4 regions of the Catenulispora sp. EB89 genome follow, and region 1 is predicted to be linked to each of the others. Evidence: riboswitches for the same ligand, from Rfam matches in the RefSeq annotation. Region 1 holds a riboswitch; each other region holds the start of a gene.
What was found. Region 1 has a riboswitch for cobalamin ahead of ABH920_RS37545 (ribonucleoside-diphosphate reductase subunit alpha). Riboswitches for the same ligand answer to the same signal wherever they lie in the genome.

Region 1 (4,203 bases):
AGGTAGTATGTGGACTTCAGCCCGGCCTTCCAGGCGTACATGTACATCGACGACAGCTTCCCGATCGTCGGCGCGGCCAGGAAGAGGTTCAGCGACTGCGACTGGTCGACGAACGGCCCGCGGGCCGCGGCCAGCTCGATCAGCGCCTTCTGCGGCAGCTCCCACGCCGTCCGGTACAGGGCCCTGATCTCCGCCGGCAGCGCCTCGACGCCCTGCACCGAGCCCTCGGCCCGCTTGATCGCCTCGCGCACCGCCGGGGTCCACAGCCCCAGCGCCTTCAGCTCGCCGACCAGCGCCGAGTTGATCTGCAGGAACTCCCCGGACAGCGTCTCGCGCTTGAACAGGTTCGACACCTGCGGCTCGATGCACTCGTAGCAGCCGGCGATGGAGGCGATGGTCGCGGTCGGGGCGATCGCCACCAGCAGCGAGTTGCGCAGGCCGGTGGCCGCGATCCGGCCGCGGACCCTGCTCCAGCGCGCGGCCAGCTCCGGCGAGGTGGCGACGTTCCACAGGTCCGGCTGCAGGTCGCCCTTCGCGGCGCGGGTGTCCGCGAACGCCGGGTGCGCGCCGAACTCCTCCGCCAGCCCGGCCGAGGTCTCCAGCGCGGTCAGGTAGATCTCCTCGGAGATCCGCGTCGACAGCTCCTGCGCCCGCGCGTCGTCGAAGGGCAGCCGCAGCGCGAAGAACACGTCCTGCAGCCCCATCAGGCCCAGCCCGACCGGACGCCAGCGCGGGTTCGACGCCGCGGTCTGCTCGCTCGGGTAGTAGTTGATGTCGATGACCCGGTCCAGGAAGACCACGGCGGTGCGGACCGTGGCGCGCAGCCGGTCCCAGTCGATCGCGTCGCGGGACGCGGTCAGGTGCGCGCCGAGGTTGATCGAGCCCAGGTTGCAGACGGCGGTCTCGGCGTCGGAGGAGACCTCGATGATTTCAGTGCACAGATTCGACAGGTGCACGGTGTTGCCGGGGACGCCGGTCTGGTTGCAGAGCTTGTTCGATGCGTCCTTGAACGTCATCCAGCCGTTGCCGGTCTGCGCCAGTGTGCGCATCATCTTGCCGTAGAGCTCACGCGCCGAGACCTGCCGGACGTAGCGGCCCTCGGCCTCGGCCGCGCGGTACGCCGCGTCGAACTCCGCGCCCCACAGGTCCGGCAGCTCCGGAACCTGGTCGGGGTCCATCAGGGACCAGAGGCCGTCGGCCTCGACGCGGCGCATGAACTCGTCCGGGATCCAGTTGGCCAGGTTCAGGTTGTGCGTGCGGCGCGCGTCCTCGCCGGTGTTGTCCCGCAGCTGGAGGAACTCCTCGACGTCCGGGTGCCACGGCTCCAGGTACACGCACGCCGCGCCCTTGCGCCGGCCGCCCTGGTTGACCGCGGCGACCGAGGAGTCCAGCGTGCGCAGGAACGGGACGATGCCGTTGGAGCGGCCGTTGGTGCTGCGGATCAGGGCGCCGCGCCCGCGGACCCGGGAGAAGCCGATGCCGATGCCGCCGGCGAACTTCGACAGGCGCGCGACCTGTTGGTAGCGGTCGTAGATGGAGTCCAGCTCGTCGCGCGGGGAGTCCACCAGGTAGCAGGACGACATCTGGGTGTGCCGGGTGCCGGAGTTGAACAGCGTCGGCGAGCTCGGCAGGTAGGCCAGCGAGGACATCAGGCGGTAGAAGCCGACGGCCTCCTGCGGGTCCTGCGACAGCCCGACGGCGACGCGCAGCAGGAAGTGCTGCGGGGTCTCGATCACGCGGCGGGTCACCGGGTGCCGCAGCAGGTAGCGGTCGTAGACGGTGCGCAGGCCGAAGTACTCGAAGCGGAGGTCGCCCTCGGGGTCGATCGCGGCGTCGAACCGCTCGGCCGCCGAGCTCACCAGAGCCTCCGTCACATCGCCGATCAGGCCCTCCCGATGCCCGACGGCGATGGACGCGCTGAAGCCGGTCGCGCCCTGGCCGGCGGCTTCGCGGGCGATGACCCCGGACAGCAGGCGGGCGGCGAGCTTCGAGTACTGCGGCTCCTCGCCGATGAGCTCGGCCGCGCTCTGGACGGCGAGGTCGGCGATCTGGTCGGCGGTGGCGTTCGGCGGCAGGCCGGCGAAGGTCTTGCGGGCCACGCGCGCCGCGTCGACGTCGGGCAGGTCCGCGGACTTGTCCGCGATCTCCGCTTCGAGCTGAGCCGCTGTCGTCGCTGTCGTCGCTGTCGTGGTCACCGGCGGCAGCGCCTGCGCCCCCGCGCGCCTCGCTGCGTCCGTGGTCTCGACATGTGTGAGCGTGACCGTCACAACCTTCTCCTCGCCAGTCGTAGGTCCGAGGTCCGAACCGTTGGCGAGCAGACACCGGAGGCACGCGAAAGCCGCGACGCGCTCCGCCGTCAGCCGTCCCACGCGGCCTCGGACCAGCCGTACCCCACGTCCGGGCACGGCACGGCTGGCAGGTCTTCGGACTCGCGGGCGCTCGCGGGCCCGGGGAGGACCGCGCGAACCTACTGGCCGTCACTTCCCAGGCCGGCGCCTTCCGGCGCCACTCGGCCCAGTGTGTACGACGGCTGTCGTTCCCACTCACCGCTGCGGGGCAGTCCCGGTCTCGCACCGGGTTCCCTCTTGCCTCGACCGCCGCCCTTGTGCGGGGCGGTGGTCGAACCAGCTGCATCGGACACCATATCTTGTGGCGGCGCTCAAATTCCAATCAACATGCTGTATGTCAGGGGACTACTGGAAGGTGGCGTGCGTCGGCCGCAGGTAGATCCGCACGCGGGTCGGCGCGTCGCCCACGGGACCGTCCATCGGCAGCGCGTAGCGGTCGGCCAGGACGGCGAAGAAGTCACCCTCCGGGTCCGGCTCGATGCGGTCCACGGTCCCGCGCAGCTCCAGGTAGCGGTACGGGGCCTCGGGGTCGTTGATGGAGACCGCGGCGTGCGGGCGGTCGTTGAGTTCCTTGTACTTCGCGCGCTTGGTCGAGGTGGTGAAGGACAGGAATTGGCCGTCCCACAGGAACCACATCGGGTTCACGTGCGGGGTGCCGTCGGCGCGGATCGTCGCCAGGTGGCAGAAGACGGGGCGCTCGAGCAGGTCGGTGTGGGATGCGGGGATGACGGACATGGGTCTACTCCAGTCGGGGACGGGGTTTCGGACAAGGGGAGATGTCGACTGGCAGCGATCAGGAAACGTGATCGTCGGTAGTGGCGGCGACGCCGGCCCGCATGACCGACCACCACTCGGCGACTCGCTCGGCGACGTCGGCGTGGCCGGACAGGATGCCCGAGACGTGCTGGACGCCCTGGAAGCCGGCGACCGAGGCCCGGGCCAGTGCGCCGGGATCGGCTCCGGGCCGGAGCTCGCCGCGGTCGGCGGCGGTGCGGAACAGGTCGGTCGAGGTGGCGATCCAGTCCACGAACGGCATGTGGACCGGCTCGGAGATCAGCGCGCGCTCGGCTTGCAGGCGGACCGTCGCGCGGACGATCGGGTCCTCGCGGATCTGCGCCGCGATGCGGGCGAAGACCTCGCCGAGGAGGTCGAGGACCCGATTGTGCGCCGGCGTCACCTCGGTGACCACCGAGGGCCACTGCTCGTAGCACTCCTCGACGATGGCCGCCGCGATGGCGGCCTTCGCCGGGAAGTGGAAGGCGAGGGCGCCCTTGGTGACGCCGGCGCGGGCCGCGATCTCGCTGGTGGTGGCCGTCGCGTAGCCGAGCTCTGCGAAGCACTCGGACGCGGCCAGCAGGATCGCGCGGCGGGTGCGGCGGGCGCGCTCCTGCGTGGGCTCGCTCGGGGTCCGGGGCTCGGCCGAGGCTCGGGAGCTGGCCGAGCCCCGGGAGCCGGCCGAGCCTCGCGAGTCGGCCGGCGGCGGCGTCACGTGCTCAGCTCCGGACCGCGACGACGGTCTTGCCGGGGCTGCGGTTCTCGGCCTGCGCGATGTGCGCCTCGGCGGCCTCGCTCCAGCCGATGACGCGCGGCGCCGGGATCGCCAGCCCCTCGGCGGTGAGCGCGAAGACCCCGGCGATGAGGTCGCCGACCGCGCCGGCGTCGCCCCGGGCCCGGTTGATGATGCTGAAGCCGGCCGTGGTCCAGTTGTTGCGGCGCAGGTCCGCCAGGCTCGGGGCGGCGGGGTCCGGCTGGCCGGCGGCGGCGCCGTAGCTGACCAGGCGGCCGCCGGGGGCGAGCAGCGCGGGCATCGCGGCCGACACGTCGCCGCCGATGGACTCCAGGACCACGTCGAACA
Region 2 (4,203 bases), on a different contig from region 1:
CGCTCTCGGCGACCGCGCGATCGGTCCGGGACTCAACACCGAGGTAGCCCAGGTGCGGCGTGCGGCCGAGCAGGACGTACTCGGAGACGGTCATGTCGCCGGGAAGCTGCGGCTGCTGCGGGACGTAGGCGATGAGGCGGGCCCGGTGTTTGGCGGAGAGCTTCGCGACGGCCTCGCCGCCGACGCTGATGTCGCCCTCGTACGGCAGGATGCCGACGATCGCCTTGAGCAGCGTGGACTTGCCCGCGCCGTTCGGTCCGAGCACGGCGTGCCAGGCCCCGGCGGCCACGTCGAGGTCGACGCCGTGCAGGATCGGCTTGCGGTCCAGCCGCACCCGCACCCCGGCGGCCTTGACCGCGCTCACCGGTCACGCTCCCGCGTGGCCCGCAGGATGACCAGGAAGAACGGCGCCCCGACGAACGAGGTGACGACCCCGATCGGCAGCTCGGCCGGCGCCAGCACGGTCCGCGCCAGCAGATCGGCCAACACCAGGAACGCCCCACCGACCAGCAGGCTCATCGGCAGCAGCAGCCGATGCCCGGGCCCGGCGACACGCCGCACGACATGCGGCACCACCAGCCCGACGAAGCCGATGATGCCGCTGACCGCCACCGCCGTCGCGGTCGCCAGCGACGCGGCGGCCAGCACGATCACGCGCGTGCGCACCGGATGCAGGCCGAGCGTGGCGGCCTCGTCGTCGCCGAGCGCGAGGACGTCGAGATGCCGGGCGTGCACAGTGACGATCAGGACACTGATGACGGCATAGGGCAGCGCCAACCGCACCAACGACCAGTCGGCGGCAGCGAAACTCCCGAACAGCCACGAGTACACCTGCCGCACGTCCGCGGTGCTCCGCTGCATGACGAATGCCTGCACCGCCCCGACGAACGAACTGACGGCGACCCCGGCGAGGATGAGCGAAGCGGTGCCCCCGCGACCCACGAACGTGCCGAGCACATAACTGGCGAGCACCCCGCCGAGCGCCCCGACGAACGCCGCGAGCGGCACAGCGCCGATCCCGGCCACGGTGTGCTCAGGCCCGCCGCCGTAGACGATGACGAGCGTCGCGGCCATCCCGGCACCGGCCGAAGCCCCGATGGTCCCGGAATCGGACAACGGATTCCGGAAGACACCCTGATACGCGGCACCGGCCTGCGCGAGCAGCGCCCCGACGAGCGTCGCGAGCACGACGCGCGGCAGCCGAATCTGGTCGAGCACACTCAGCTGCACCGGCCCGAGCCCCGTGCGGAGGTCGACGAAGGGGAGCTTGTCGAGGAGGGCCTTGGCGGTGCCGGCGACCGGGAGGCCCGCCGCGCCGCCGAGGCTGGAGACGAGGACGGCGAGGAGGAGGACGAGGAGGCCGGTGAGGAGGGCGATGGTGGGGCGGGTTGGGTGGATTCGGCGGGTTCGGCGGCGGGCGCTGCTTTCCGCCGCAAGGCTGATGCCCGCAAGCTCCGGTGCGCCAGCCGCAGCTTCCTTCGCCGCACCGCTGGTGCCCGCAAGCTCGGGTACGCCGACCGCAGCTTTCTTCGCCGCACCGCCGCCACTCTCTGCCTGCCCCGCCGCCGCAGCACCGTGCTCGGCGTGCGTGTGCGCGTGCGCGGAGTCGCCGCCGCCCAGGCTGCTCACGTCGGCCGGCACCGGATCCGTCCCTCGCCCCATCTCCTCCCCGCTCAGCCCTGGGCCTGGTTCACGGCCTTCGCGATCTGCTGCACCAGCTGCACCAGGCGCGGGCCCCAGCGCGAGGCGATGTCGTCGTCGAGGCCGACGACGGTGCCCTTCGCGGCGTTCTTCACCGCGGGGATCGCCGACCAGCCGGGGCGGGCGGCGACGGTGGCGGCGGTCTGCTGGCAGCACTTGGTGTCGGCCAGGAAGATCAGGTCGGGCGCCGAGGTGACCAGGTACTCGTCGGACAGCTGGGGGTAGCCGCCGCCGGTCTTGTCCGCCGGATCGGCGATGTTGGTGAGGCCGAACTGCGCGAAGATCGAGCCGATGAAGGTCTTCGAGGTCGCGCTGTAGTTCCCCGGCGTGCCGACCTCGTAGTAGTACTTCAGGGGACTGGTCGGCTTCTTCGTGGCCGCGATGGCTGCGGTGATCTGCTGCTTCATACCCGCGACCGTGGTGGCGGCCGGCCCGGCGTGACCGGTGGCGGCGCCGAGTTCGGTGATCTGGCTGTAGGCGTCGTCCAGCGTGTTCGGGGCGTCGAACCACAGCACCGGCACGTTCAGCTTCCCGAGCTGCTCCACGATCTGCGAGCTGTCGTCGGCGACGACCACCAGGTCCGGGTTGTACTTCGCGATCGCCTCGGCGTTCGGCTTGTAGCCGGACAACGTCGTCTTCGGCGCCGTGGCAGGGAAGTTCGACTGGTCGTCGACCGCGACGACCTGCGAGCCCGCACCGATCTGGAACAGATCCTCGGTGGCCGACGGTGACAGCGACACGATCTTCTTGGGTTCGGCGGCCAGCTTCACCGCACCGTTCTTCGCGGTGATGGTCGCCGGGAACGCGGCCGTGCTGGAAGCGGCGGTCGTCGCGGTGGTCGACGCCCCTGAGCCAGCCGACGCCGACTTCGACGACGAACACCCGGCGGCCAGCAGCGCCGAGGCCGCGACGACGCCGACGGCCACCCGCCGCGTCAGAATGTGCAGACGAGAATGCACGAAGTCAGCTCCTCCGGCTGATCCGCGGTCCGCACAGCACGCACCGACCCAGATGAGGCGTGAAGCGCACAGCCGGACCGCCCCGAACCGCGAGGGCCGAACGTTGGCACACCGCGTGAGGCGACCTGGCTCACTCCGAAGGGCGGAGCTCACAGTTGCGGGACAGCGCCGGACTCCCACCGGCTTCGCTGCACACGTTGTGGACGGCGCACACCGCCGTCGCCCCTGACGCTAGCAAGCGCCAGGGCGCGCGCCTAACGCCGAACGGGGCGACGGCTGGTGATCTGCACTACTCCGAGCGGGTGCTTTCCGGCCCGGTGTCCTTCCGCCGGCGGTTGACCGGGCCGGATACTGGACGCAGGGTGGTGTGATCCCCCGGGAATATAGCGCCGAATCACGGCCAAACCGGCGCCCGCTTCTCCACAAACGCCCGCACACCCTCGGCCCGGTCCGCCGAGAAAGCCGTCGCCCGCCAAGCCCCGTCCTCCACATCCAGCCCCGCGGCCAGCGGCAGGTCGGCGCCGACCTTCAGCGCGTGCTTCGCGTTGCGGACCCCGATCGGCGAGTTCTTCGCGATCTGCTGCGCCAGCTCCAGTGCCGCGTCGCGCGCTGTCGAGGCTCCTGTGATCCGGCGGTCCACCATGCCGAAGCGGTCGGCTTCGTCGGCGTCGATGCGGCGGGCCGTGAAGATCAGGTCGGCGGCGCGGTTCGTGCCGATGCGGCGTACCAGGGTCTGCGTGCCGCCGCCGCCGGGGATGACGCCGACTGAGACCTCCGGCAGGCCGAAGACCGCGCCGTCGTCGGCCACGATCAGGTCGCAGGCCAGGGCCAGTTCGCAGCCGCCGCCGAGGGCGTAGCCGGAGACCGCGGCGATGACCGGCATCGGCAGGGAGCCGAACGCGCCCCAGGTCCGGCGGAAGGCCGGGCGGGTGGCGACCAGTTCCGCGTCGCTCATCTGGTTGCGTTCCTTGAGGTCCACGCCGACGCAGAACGCGTGGTTCTTGCCCTCGGCCTCCGGCGGTGCCGACGACACCACCACCGCGCGTACCGCCGGGTCCTCGGCCAGCTCCGGCGCGACGTCGCGGATCGCCGCGGCCATCGCCGTCGAGATGGCGTTCATCGCCGACGCGCGGTTCAGCACGATCTCCGCGACCACGCCGTTGCCCGACGCGGGGTGCCGCTTCAGGAGTACGCCGTTGTAGTCCTTCACCTGTACCTCAGTCATGCCGCCCACAGTATGAGATCGCGATTAGAAGCCGAAGGGCAGCCACGGCGCGACGTCGCTCACAAACGCCCGCGACGCCGCCGCCAGCGTCCCGGCCCGCAGCTCCTCGACCCGTCCGGCGCGGGCGAGGGCGCTCAGCGACAGGCCGCCTAGGTAGGCGCTGCCGAGTTCGCGCACGCCGAGCACCAGGTCGGCCGGGTCCGTCGTGCGCTCGCAGACCGCGCCGTCGGCGTCGCCGCGGAGCCGCCAGCGGCCGGCGTTCCAGGGGCAGAACGAGTCGGCGACGTCGAACACCACGTCCACCGGCCCCGCGTAGCG
Region 3 (4,203 bases), on a different contig from region 1:
CGCCGGACGGTCGGCGGCGCGCAGCGGCAGCGTCTCGCGCAGCGCCGGCTCGTCGACCTGGATCACCGCGGTCCCGGCCGCCTCCAGGTCGGCCACCTCGTCGCGCAGCGCGAGGGCCACCTGCCGGGCGGTGTCGGCGAGCGGCTGGTCGTCGCGGACGAAGGACCAGGCGAGCATCGTCACCGGGCCGGTGAGCATGCCCTTGACCGGCTTGGCCGTCAGCGACTGCGCGTAGCTCGTCCAGCGGACGGTCATCGGGGCCGGGCGCGAGATGTCGCCGGCCAGGATCGGTGGCCGGACGTAGCGGGTGCCGTAGGACTGGACCCAGCCGTGCCGCGTGGCCAGATAGCCGACCAGCTGCTCGGCGAAGTACTGGACCATGTCGTTGCGTTCGGCCTCGCCGTGCACCAGGACGTCGAGCCCGACCCGTTCCTGGAAGCCCACGACCTCGCGGATCTCGGCCTCGATCCGCTCCCGGTAGGCGGCGTCGTCGATGCGGCCGGCGCGCAGGCCGGCCCGGGCCGCGCGCAGCTCGTCGGTCTGCGGGAACGAGCCGATCGTGGTCGTCGGCAGCGGTGGCAGCGCCAGCCGGGCCCGCTGGGCGGCGGTGCGTTCGGCGTACGGCTGGGAACGGTGGATGTGAGCGTCCGTAACGGATGCAGCGCGTGTCCGTACCTCCGGGTCACCGGTCACCGCCGATCCGGCCCGGGAGGCCAGGTCGGCCCGGTTGGCCGCGAGCTCGGCGGCGATCGTGTCCGTGCCCTGCGACAGGCCTCGGGCCAGCACGGCGAGCTCGGCGGTCTTCTGCCGGGCGAAGGCGAGCCAGCGGGCGATCTGCGGGTCCAGGCCGCGTTCGGCCTCGGCGTCCAGCGGCACGTGCAGGAGCGAGCAGGAGGCCGCGACGTCCACACGGTCGGCCAGACCGAGCAGCGTGCCCAGCGTCGACAGCGAGGCGGCGAGGTCGTTGATCCACACGTTGCGGCCGTTCACGACCCCGGCCACCAGCCGCTTGCCCGGCAGGCCGCCGATCGCCGCCAGGGCGTCCAGGTTCGCGGCGGCCGGACCGGTGAAGTCCAGCGCCAGGCCCTCGATCGGGGCCTGCGCGAGCACCGGCAACGCCGCGCCGAGCCGGTCGAAGTAGGAGGCGGCGAGGATCTTCGGCCGGTCGGTGAGGCGGCCGAGGTCGAGGTAGGCGCGCGCGGCGGTGCGCAGGATCTCCTCGGGCTGGTCCTGGACCAGGGCGGGCTCGTCGAGCTGGACCCACTGGGCCCCGGCGGCGCGCAGGTCGGCGAGGATCTCGGCGTAGACCGGCAGCAGGCGGTTGATCAGGTTGACCGGCTCGAACAGCGGCGAGGCGCCGAGCACCGGCTTGGCCAGCAGCAGGTAGCTGACCGGGCCGAGGAGCACCGGCCGCGCGGTGTGGCCGAGCGCCGTCGCCTCCTTGAACTCGGCGACCTGCTTGCCGGCATCAGCGGTGAAGACGGTGTCGGGCCCGAGCTCGGGGACCAGGTAGTGGTAGTTGGTGTCGAACCACTTGGTCATCTCCAGGGGCGCGGTGTCCTGCGTCCCACGGGCCATCGCGAAGTAGCCGTCGAGCGGATTCGCGGCCACGGCGGCCCGGTGCCGCGGCGGGATCGCGCCGACCATGACGCTGGTGTCCAGGACGTGGTCGTAGAGCGAGAAGTCGCCGCTGGGCACCTCGTCGATGCCGGCCTCGGCGAGCTGGCGCCAGTTCTCCCGTCGCAGGTCGGATGCGGTCTGGTGCAGCGCTTCCGCGCTGACGCGGCCGTGCCAGTACCCTTCGACGGCCTTCTTCAGCTCCCGGTTGCAGCCCTGGCGCGGGTAGCCGTACACGGTGGCGCGTGCGGCTGTCGTCCTGGTGGTGGTCTTGCGGGTCAAGACGCTCTCCTTCGCGAGCAGTTCTCCTGCGATCCCGGAAGGGGACGAAGGCGCGAAGGGGTGGCGTCGCAGACCGGGCCCGGGCGCTGTCGCGGCCCGGCTCGTCCGCTGCTGTCCGTCGACCCGCCCTCGAGGTCACCGAGATCTCCGCGCACGGTCGCGCGCGGGCAGTGGCAGGTCTTCGGACTCGCGGGCACGCCGGCCGGGAAAGGCCGACTCCTACTGGCCGTCGCTTCCCAGGCCCTCGCGGGCCCAGTGCTGATGACGGCGGTCGTTCCCACTCACCGCTGCGGGGCAGTCCCGGAATTCCACCGGGTTCCCTCTTACGCCGCCGATGTCTGGATGACATCGGCGAACCGACTGCTCTTTCACTGTAGGGCGGTTCCAGGGGACGGACCAGGCTGCCCGCATGTCGGACGGCGTGGCGTGGCGTGGCGATATCAGATCGCCAGGCTGAGCAGCCCTGCTGCGGTGAATCCGACCACTGACAGGATCGTCTCCAGCACGGTCCACGTCCGCAGCGTGTCCTTGACGGTCATGTTGAAGTACCGCGAGACGATCCAGAACCCGCCGTCGTTCACATGCGAGGCGATGATCGATCCGGCCGAGATGGCCACCGCGATCAGCGCGATGTGCGGCTGTGCGAAATGGCCCTTCTCCACCAGCGGCGCGACGATGCCGCCGGTCGTGACGATCGCGACCGTGGCGGACCCCTGCGCCAGGCGCATGCCGCAGCTGATGACGTAGGCCAGGAGGATCAGCGGGAGGCCGGCCGTGGTCAGCGACTGGGACAGGGCCTTGCCGACGCCGGTCGCGGTGATCACGGCGCCGAAGAAGCTGCCCGCCCCGATCACGAGCAGGATCATCGCCACCGGACGCAGCGAGTTCGAGCTGAGCTCGGCCAGCTCCGCGCGGCTGAATCCGCGCCGCGTCCCGAGCAGCCAGAAGGCCAGCAGGACGGCGATGGTCAGCGCCACCGAGGGGGTGCCGAGGAACGTGAGCACCGGCAGCGCCGAGCTCTTCTTCAGATAGACGGTCCCGAACGTCGCACCGAGGATCAGCACCAACGGCACCGCGATGAGACCGATGATCATCGACAACCGCGGAGCCTTGCGCCCCACTGCTGCGTCTGTCTCCACGGCGGCCTCTTCCGACAGCGCGGCCACCTGATCGCCATCGCCACTCCGGCCGTCCATCTCGGGCACGGCGATGATCACCCGCTTGCCGATCCAGCTGCCCCACGCCACCCCGGCCACCAGAAACGCCGGCAGGCCGCAGATCAGCCCCATGATGAGCATCCACCCGAGGCTGACGCCGAGCAGCCCGGTGACGGCGACCGGGCCGGGGTGCGGCGGCAGGAACGCGTGCGTCATCGACAGGCCGGCGAGCATCGGGAGCGCGTAGACCACCAGCGAGTGGCCGCCGCGCCGGGCCGCGACGTAGACCAGCGGCGCCAGCACGAAGATGCCGACGTCGAAGAACACCGGGATGCCGAAGATGAGGCCGGTCAGCCCCATCGCCAGCGGCGCGCCCCGCTCCCCGAAGGCCGCCTGCAGCCGCGCGGCCAGCACGTCGGCCCCGCCGGAGCGCTCGAGCAGCGCGCCGAAGATCGTGCCGAGCCCGATGATCGCCGCGCTGTGGCCGAGGATCGAGCCGAATCCGGTCTCCAGCAACGACTTGTTGCTGACCAGCGCGGTCCCGACGATCGTCGAGACCGGGAGCCCGGCCGCCAGCGCGAGCACCAGGCTGGCGGCGATCAGGGCGATGAAGGGTTCGAGCTTGATCTTGATGATGAGGAACAGCAGCAGGGCTATGGAGCATCCGCAGAGCGTGAGCAGGCCGCCGGTGTCGTGCTGCAGCCAATGGACGAAGCCGTGCACAGTGAACCTCCGCGCTGATCGGGGCCGAGGCAGGCCTTGACAGGTGCCGGGGATGATCAGCCCAGTTCAGCGGTGCGGCGCAGCGCCGAAGGGCTCGATGCCGGCTGACGTTAGGCGGGCCGGCGGCGGCCGGACAAGGGCTTGCTTCAAGTCTTTTGCATAGCAAAATGGCGTGTCGAAGACCGCGCCGAACACAGCAACCGAGAGGACATGACGCGATGGCGGAACAAGACGGCCAAGCCCCGCCGGCTCCAGGAGACCGCAACCAGTCGTCGTCGCTGCGGCGCGCGCTGGCGGTCCTCGGATACGTCCGCGAACACGCCGGCAGCGGCCGCGGCGTCCCCCTCGGCAAGCTGGCCGAAGACCTCGGACTGAACAAGAGCACCGTGCTGCGCCTGACCGGCCCCCTGCTCGAAGAACACCT
Region 4 (4,203 bases), on a different contig from region 1:
TCGGGGTTCCGATCACGAGGGCGGCCTCGTCGTACGGCAGGCCGACCATCGCGGTCAGCACGAACGCCGTCCGGCGGTCCTCGGGCAGCGCGGCGACCAACTGGGCCAGCACCACGCCCTCCTCGAAGCCGGGCAGCCCGTCGGGCTGCGCACGCTCGGCCGCGCCCAGCCAGTCGTCGGTGTCCGCGAGCCGCGGCCGGGCCGAGGCCCGGCGGATGCGGTCGACGACGGTGCGCCGGGCGATCGCGCGCAGCCAGGTCTGCGCCGACGACCGGCCCTGGAAGGCCGGCAGCGCACGCAGGACCCGCAGGTACGTGTCCTGCGTGAGGTCGTCGGCGTCCTGCGGGCTGCCGCTCAGGCGCACGACGTAGCGGCGCACGTCGGGCCTGGTCGCCTGGATGAAGCGCTCGACGGCGGCCGGGTCGCCGTCCCGGGCGGCCAGGGCCAGCGCGTCGACGTCGGCTTGATCGACCGGGTGTTTCAGCGCAGGGGTCATCACCGTGTGTCCTTGCTGGAGAAAAAGAGACACGGCGACGCGGGATCACGTCGCCGGACAGGGCCGTCTACCGGACGGCGACCCCGGCCGGCGGCCCGCGGGAGATGATGACGTGGACGAGCAGGAGCTGGCGCAGCGGCGCAGCACTCTGGCTCACAACCGGCACACTGGGCGCCTGCGGCACGGGAACAACCACCCGGAACAGCAGCGCCAGCGGCGGGAGAAGGAAGGTCGCCGCCGAAGCCAGCAACCGGAAGACCGCGCGTTCACCGGTCGCGAGCCAGAGGCCTACTACGGTGGCGGCGGCGAGGTGCGCGGTAAGCATCCCCCAACTGTCGGAGCCGAGGAAGCCCGGGTCTGAGGACATGCCAGGCATGGTCATTCCGGCCATGGCCGGTGCGGGAGACAGGACCTGGCCGACTTCGAACCAGACGTGCAGCCCGGCTTGGGCACCGATCGTCAAGGCGACGACATGGACGATGCCGCGCTGTTTCGCAGAGAGCAGCCAGGCCAGCCCGAAAGTCGCCTCACCGGCGATGGCCAGCGCCCACCACGGCACCGACCGCCCGGACATCGACAAGTGCGCGGCCGTGGCCAGCAGCGTGCACACGGCCGCGAACATCGCAGACCGCACGGCGCGCAGTCCCCAGTCGACACTCATGACGGTGCCATCGTCGCATCCGCACGCCGCCGGGCTTCCGCTAGCCCTCCTCGCCGGCCGCGTTCCACCTCCGCTCAACGCGCGCGATCTTCCAGTACGCGATCGCCGCCACCCAGACAGCCACGAACGCGCCGACGATCACGAACCCGACGTTGTTCAGGTTCAGGTTCGCGATCCAGTCGGTGACCGGGTTGGCGAACCCGAACTGGTCGTGGACCACGCCGATCAGCTCGACGCTGCCGATGACCAGGGCGACGGCCACCGACAGGCCGGTGATCGTGAGGTTGTAGTAGACCTTGCGGATCGGGTTGGAGAAGGCCCAGTGGTAGGCGAAGTTCATGAAGGTGCCGTCGAGGGTGTCGAACAGGGTCATGCCCGCGGTGAACAGCAGCGGCAGGCACAGGATCGCGTACCAGGGCAGCCCGGCGGCGGCGCTGGAGCCGGCCAGCGCGAGCAGCAGGACTTCGGTGGCGGTGTCGAAGCCGATGCCGAACAGCAGGCCGACCGGGTACATCTGGCCGGGCCGGGTGATGGACTTGGTGAGCCGGCCCAGGATCCGGTTCATGAAGCCGCGCTTGTCCAGCTGCGCGGTCAACGCGGCCTCGTCGTACTCGCCGCGGCGCATCGCCTTGTAGACCTTGTAGATGCCGATCAGCGCGACCAGGTTCAGGATCCCGATCAGGTACAGGAACGTGCCGGAGGCGGTCGTGGACACCACGCCGAGGGACTGGCGCGTGCCGGACTTGTCGTCGGTGAGGCTCGTGGCCTGCCGTGCCCCGGCGGCGATCCCGGCGGCCAGCGCGACGACGATGGTCGAGTGCCCGAGCGCGAACCAGAACCCGACCGACACCGGCCGCTTCCCGTCGGCCATCAGCTTGCGCGTGGTGTTGTCGATCGCGGCTATGTGGTCGGCGTCGAACGCGTGGCGCATCCCGAGCGTGTAGGCGGTGATGCCGAGCCCGAAGCCGAAGACCTGCTTGCCGACCGTGTAGTGGTGCGGCGCGACCAACCCGGCCAGGATCCCGAACGCGGCCACGTGCATCGCCACGATCACCGCCAGCAACCCGCCGAACCGGAGCCAGTCGCCCCGCAGCCAGCGCACCGGCCCCGCGGACGAATCCCGGACAGCCCGGACAGAACGGTTCGCAGGCACGCTCACGCGGCTCGCCTCCAGCACCTCGTGGATGGTCGATGTTCGGTGCCGTGGCCGGTCTCCTGGCTGACGGGTCGAAGCCCCGGCCCCGCCTTCCCAGACGCGTCACGCGTCCAGTGGCCGCCGCCGCGCCAGACAAGCGCGGCCGGCGTGGAGCCGGTGCATTCCCGATCACAGTGGCGAGGGCCGCTCCGGTTTTCCACCGGTCTTCCCGAGCACCACGGCATGGTCACCGTAGCGAGCGGGTCGGAGGCGGGCAAGGCGGGGCCTCTGGCTTGTGCGCCACATCCGCCTCCGGCTTGACGCCGCCGTCCTCCGGTGGTCAGATCCCGGGGGCATTGCCGCACTGTCGCACGGCCGCACTGTCGCATTGCCGATCAGGATTCTTCGACGTGGGTGGGGATGGGGCTATGAGCGATCAGGGAGCTCGGGACGAGAAGTCCGCACGCGTGCGGGTCGCCGCCGAGCGTGCGGCCCAGCAGCGCAAGAGCATGCAGCGCCGCAGGCTCGGCATACTCGCGGTGGTAGTGGTGGTGATCGGGGTCTGCGTCGGCGTCGGGCTCGCGGTGAGTTCGAACTCCGCCAAGCCGAAGGCCTACACCCCGCCGACCGACGGCTCCGTGGTCGCCGACAAGTACGCGAACCCCGCGAACAAGGCGACGGCCCTGTCCTACGGCCCCGCGTCGGCCCCGCACACCCTGACGATCTTCGAGGACTTCCGCTGCCCCTACTGCAAGGCGCTGGAGACGGGATCGGCGTCCGTCTACAAGGCCTACGTCGCCAACGGAACACTGCGCGTGCTCTTCCACCCGGTGACCCTCATCGACACCCACGACAACGGCAGCGGCTCGCTCCAGTCCGGCAACGCCGCCGCGTGCGCCGCGGCCGCCGGGAAGTTCGACGAGTACCACGACGTGCTCTTCGCCCACCAGCCGGACGAGACCACCGACGGCTACAGCAGCACCGCGACGCTGATCTCGCTGGCCAAGCAGGTCCCGGGACTGGACACGCCGGCGTTCGAGACGTGCGTCAACGCCGGCACGTACAAGGGCCTGGTCCAGCAGAACTGGTCGGACTTCAACACGCTGCAACTCCAGGGGACGCCGACGCTGATGCTCGACGGCAAGACCCTCTCGCTGCCGAACAACTTCTGGCTGGCGTCGAAGGACGGGTCGTCGCTGGCCGGGTCGGACCCGGCGGTGCTGAAGCAGGTGTTCCAGAGCGCGGGGCTGCCGGCGCTGTCGTAGCGGTCCTGAGAACTGCCCCCGGCGGGTCGGGAACCAGCCGGGGTTCGCCTACGACTATCACTTCAGAGCGCACCGTCCGCGGCACCGTACGGGTGCCCGTTTCCCGGGTCGCGCGACGATTTCGAGTGCTTGTAGGTGTTCATGAGGCGGCTTCGTGAGCTGGGCCGGCGGCTCAGCGGGTCCGGCCGGGTGCTGGCGTTCGTCGTGCTGTTGGCGGGGTTGTACGCCGGGGCGCTGGGCATCGGGCACCTGGCCGGGCCGGTCGCCCCCGATCTGGTTCCCGGCGTGCCGCCGGTCGGACGACAGCCACCCCCGGGGATGCCGGGGATGGGTGGCATGCGGTGAGCGCCCCGACCGTCACCGATCTCGTAGTCGGCGGCATGACCTGCGCCGCATGCGTCAGTCGCGTGGAACGGCGCCTGGCCCGCGTCGACGGCGTCTCGGCCGGCGTGAACCTGGCCACCGGCCGGGCCCGCATCCTGCATCCGGCGCACATCCCGGTCCAGGACCTGATCGCCGCGGTCGAGCAGGCCGGATACACGGCGTGCCTGGTCTCCGCCGCCGCCCCGCCGGAGTCGGAGCCCGAGCCGCCAACCGACCGCGAACGCCTGCTCGGCGTCGCCGCGATGGCCGTGCCGGTCATCCT

Region 2: another riboswitch for cobalamin. It lies ahead of ABH920_RS00795 (ABC transporter substrate-binding protein); the one in region 1 lies ahead of ABH920_RS37545 (ribonucleoside-diphosphate reductase subunit alpha).
Region 3: another riboswitch for cobalamin. It lies ahead of metE (5-methyltetrahydropteroyltriglutamate--homocysteine S-methyltransferase); the one in region 1 lies ahead of ABH920_RS37545 (ribonucleoside-diphosphate reductase subunit alpha).
Region 4: another riboswitch for cobalamin. It lies ahead of ABH920_RS25485 (HoxN/HupN/NixA family nickel/cobalt transporter); the one in region 1 lies ahead of ABH920_RS37545 (ribonucleoside-diphosphate reductase subunit alpha).

The regions. Positions count from the first base shown of each region.
Region 1 covers NZ_JBGCCU010000024.1:36,169-40,371, reverse strand. The annotation lists gene ABH920_RS37545 (ribonucleoside-diphosphate reductase subunit alpha) at 1-2,144, opposite strand, end outside; cobalamin riboswitch at 2,397-2,644, opposite strand; gene ABH920_RS37540 (PPOX class F420-dependent oxidoreductase) at 2,694-3,083, opposite strand; gene ABH920_RS37535 (ScbR family autoregulator-binding transcription factor) at 3,142-3,837, opposite strand; gene ABH920_RS37530 (zinc-binding alcohol dehydrogenase family protein) at 3,842-4,203, opposite strand, start outside.
Region 2 covers NZ_JBGCCU010000001.1:176,610-180,812, forward strand. The annotation lists gene ABH920_RS00785 (ABC transporter ATP-binding protein) at 1-364, opposite strand, end outside; gene ABH920_RS00790 (FecCD family ABC transporter permease) at 361-1,398, opposite strand; gene ABH920_RS00795 (ABC transporter substrate-binding protein) at 1,674-2,660, opposite strand; cobalamin riboswitch at 2,765-2,893, opposite strand; gene ABH920_RS00800 (enoyl-CoA hydratase/isomerase family protein) at 3,055-3,885, opposite strand; gene ABH920_RS00805 (GNAT family N-acetyltransferase) at 3,910-4,203, opposite strand, start outside.
Region 3 covers NZ_JBGCCU010000005.1:93,514-97,716, forward strand. The annotation lists gene metE (5-methyltetrahydropteroyltriglutamate--homocysteine S-methyltransferase) at 1-1,899, opposite strand, end outside; cobalamin riboswitch at 2,054-2,275, opposite strand; gene ABH920_RS12700 (GntP family permease) at 2,340-3,779, opposite strand; gene ABH920_RS12705 (IclR family transcriptional regulator) at 3,998-4,203, shown strand, end outside.
Region 4 covers NZ_JBGCCU010000012.1:231,937-236,139, forward strand. The annotation lists gene ABH920_RS25475 (sigma-70 family RNA polymerase sigma factor) at 1-496, opposite strand, end outside; gene ABH920_RS25480 (hypothetical protein) at 564-1,157, opposite strand; gene ABH920_RS25485 (HoxN/HupN/NixA family nickel/cobalt transporter) at 1,198-2,316, opposite strand; cobalamin riboswitch at 2,345-2,548, opposite strand; gene ABH920_RS25490 (DsbA family protein) at 2,721-3,557, shown strand; gene ABH920_RS25495 (hypothetical protein) at 3,699-3,902, shown strand; gene ABH920_RS25500 (heavy metal translocating P-type ATPase) at 3,938-4,203, shown strand, end outside.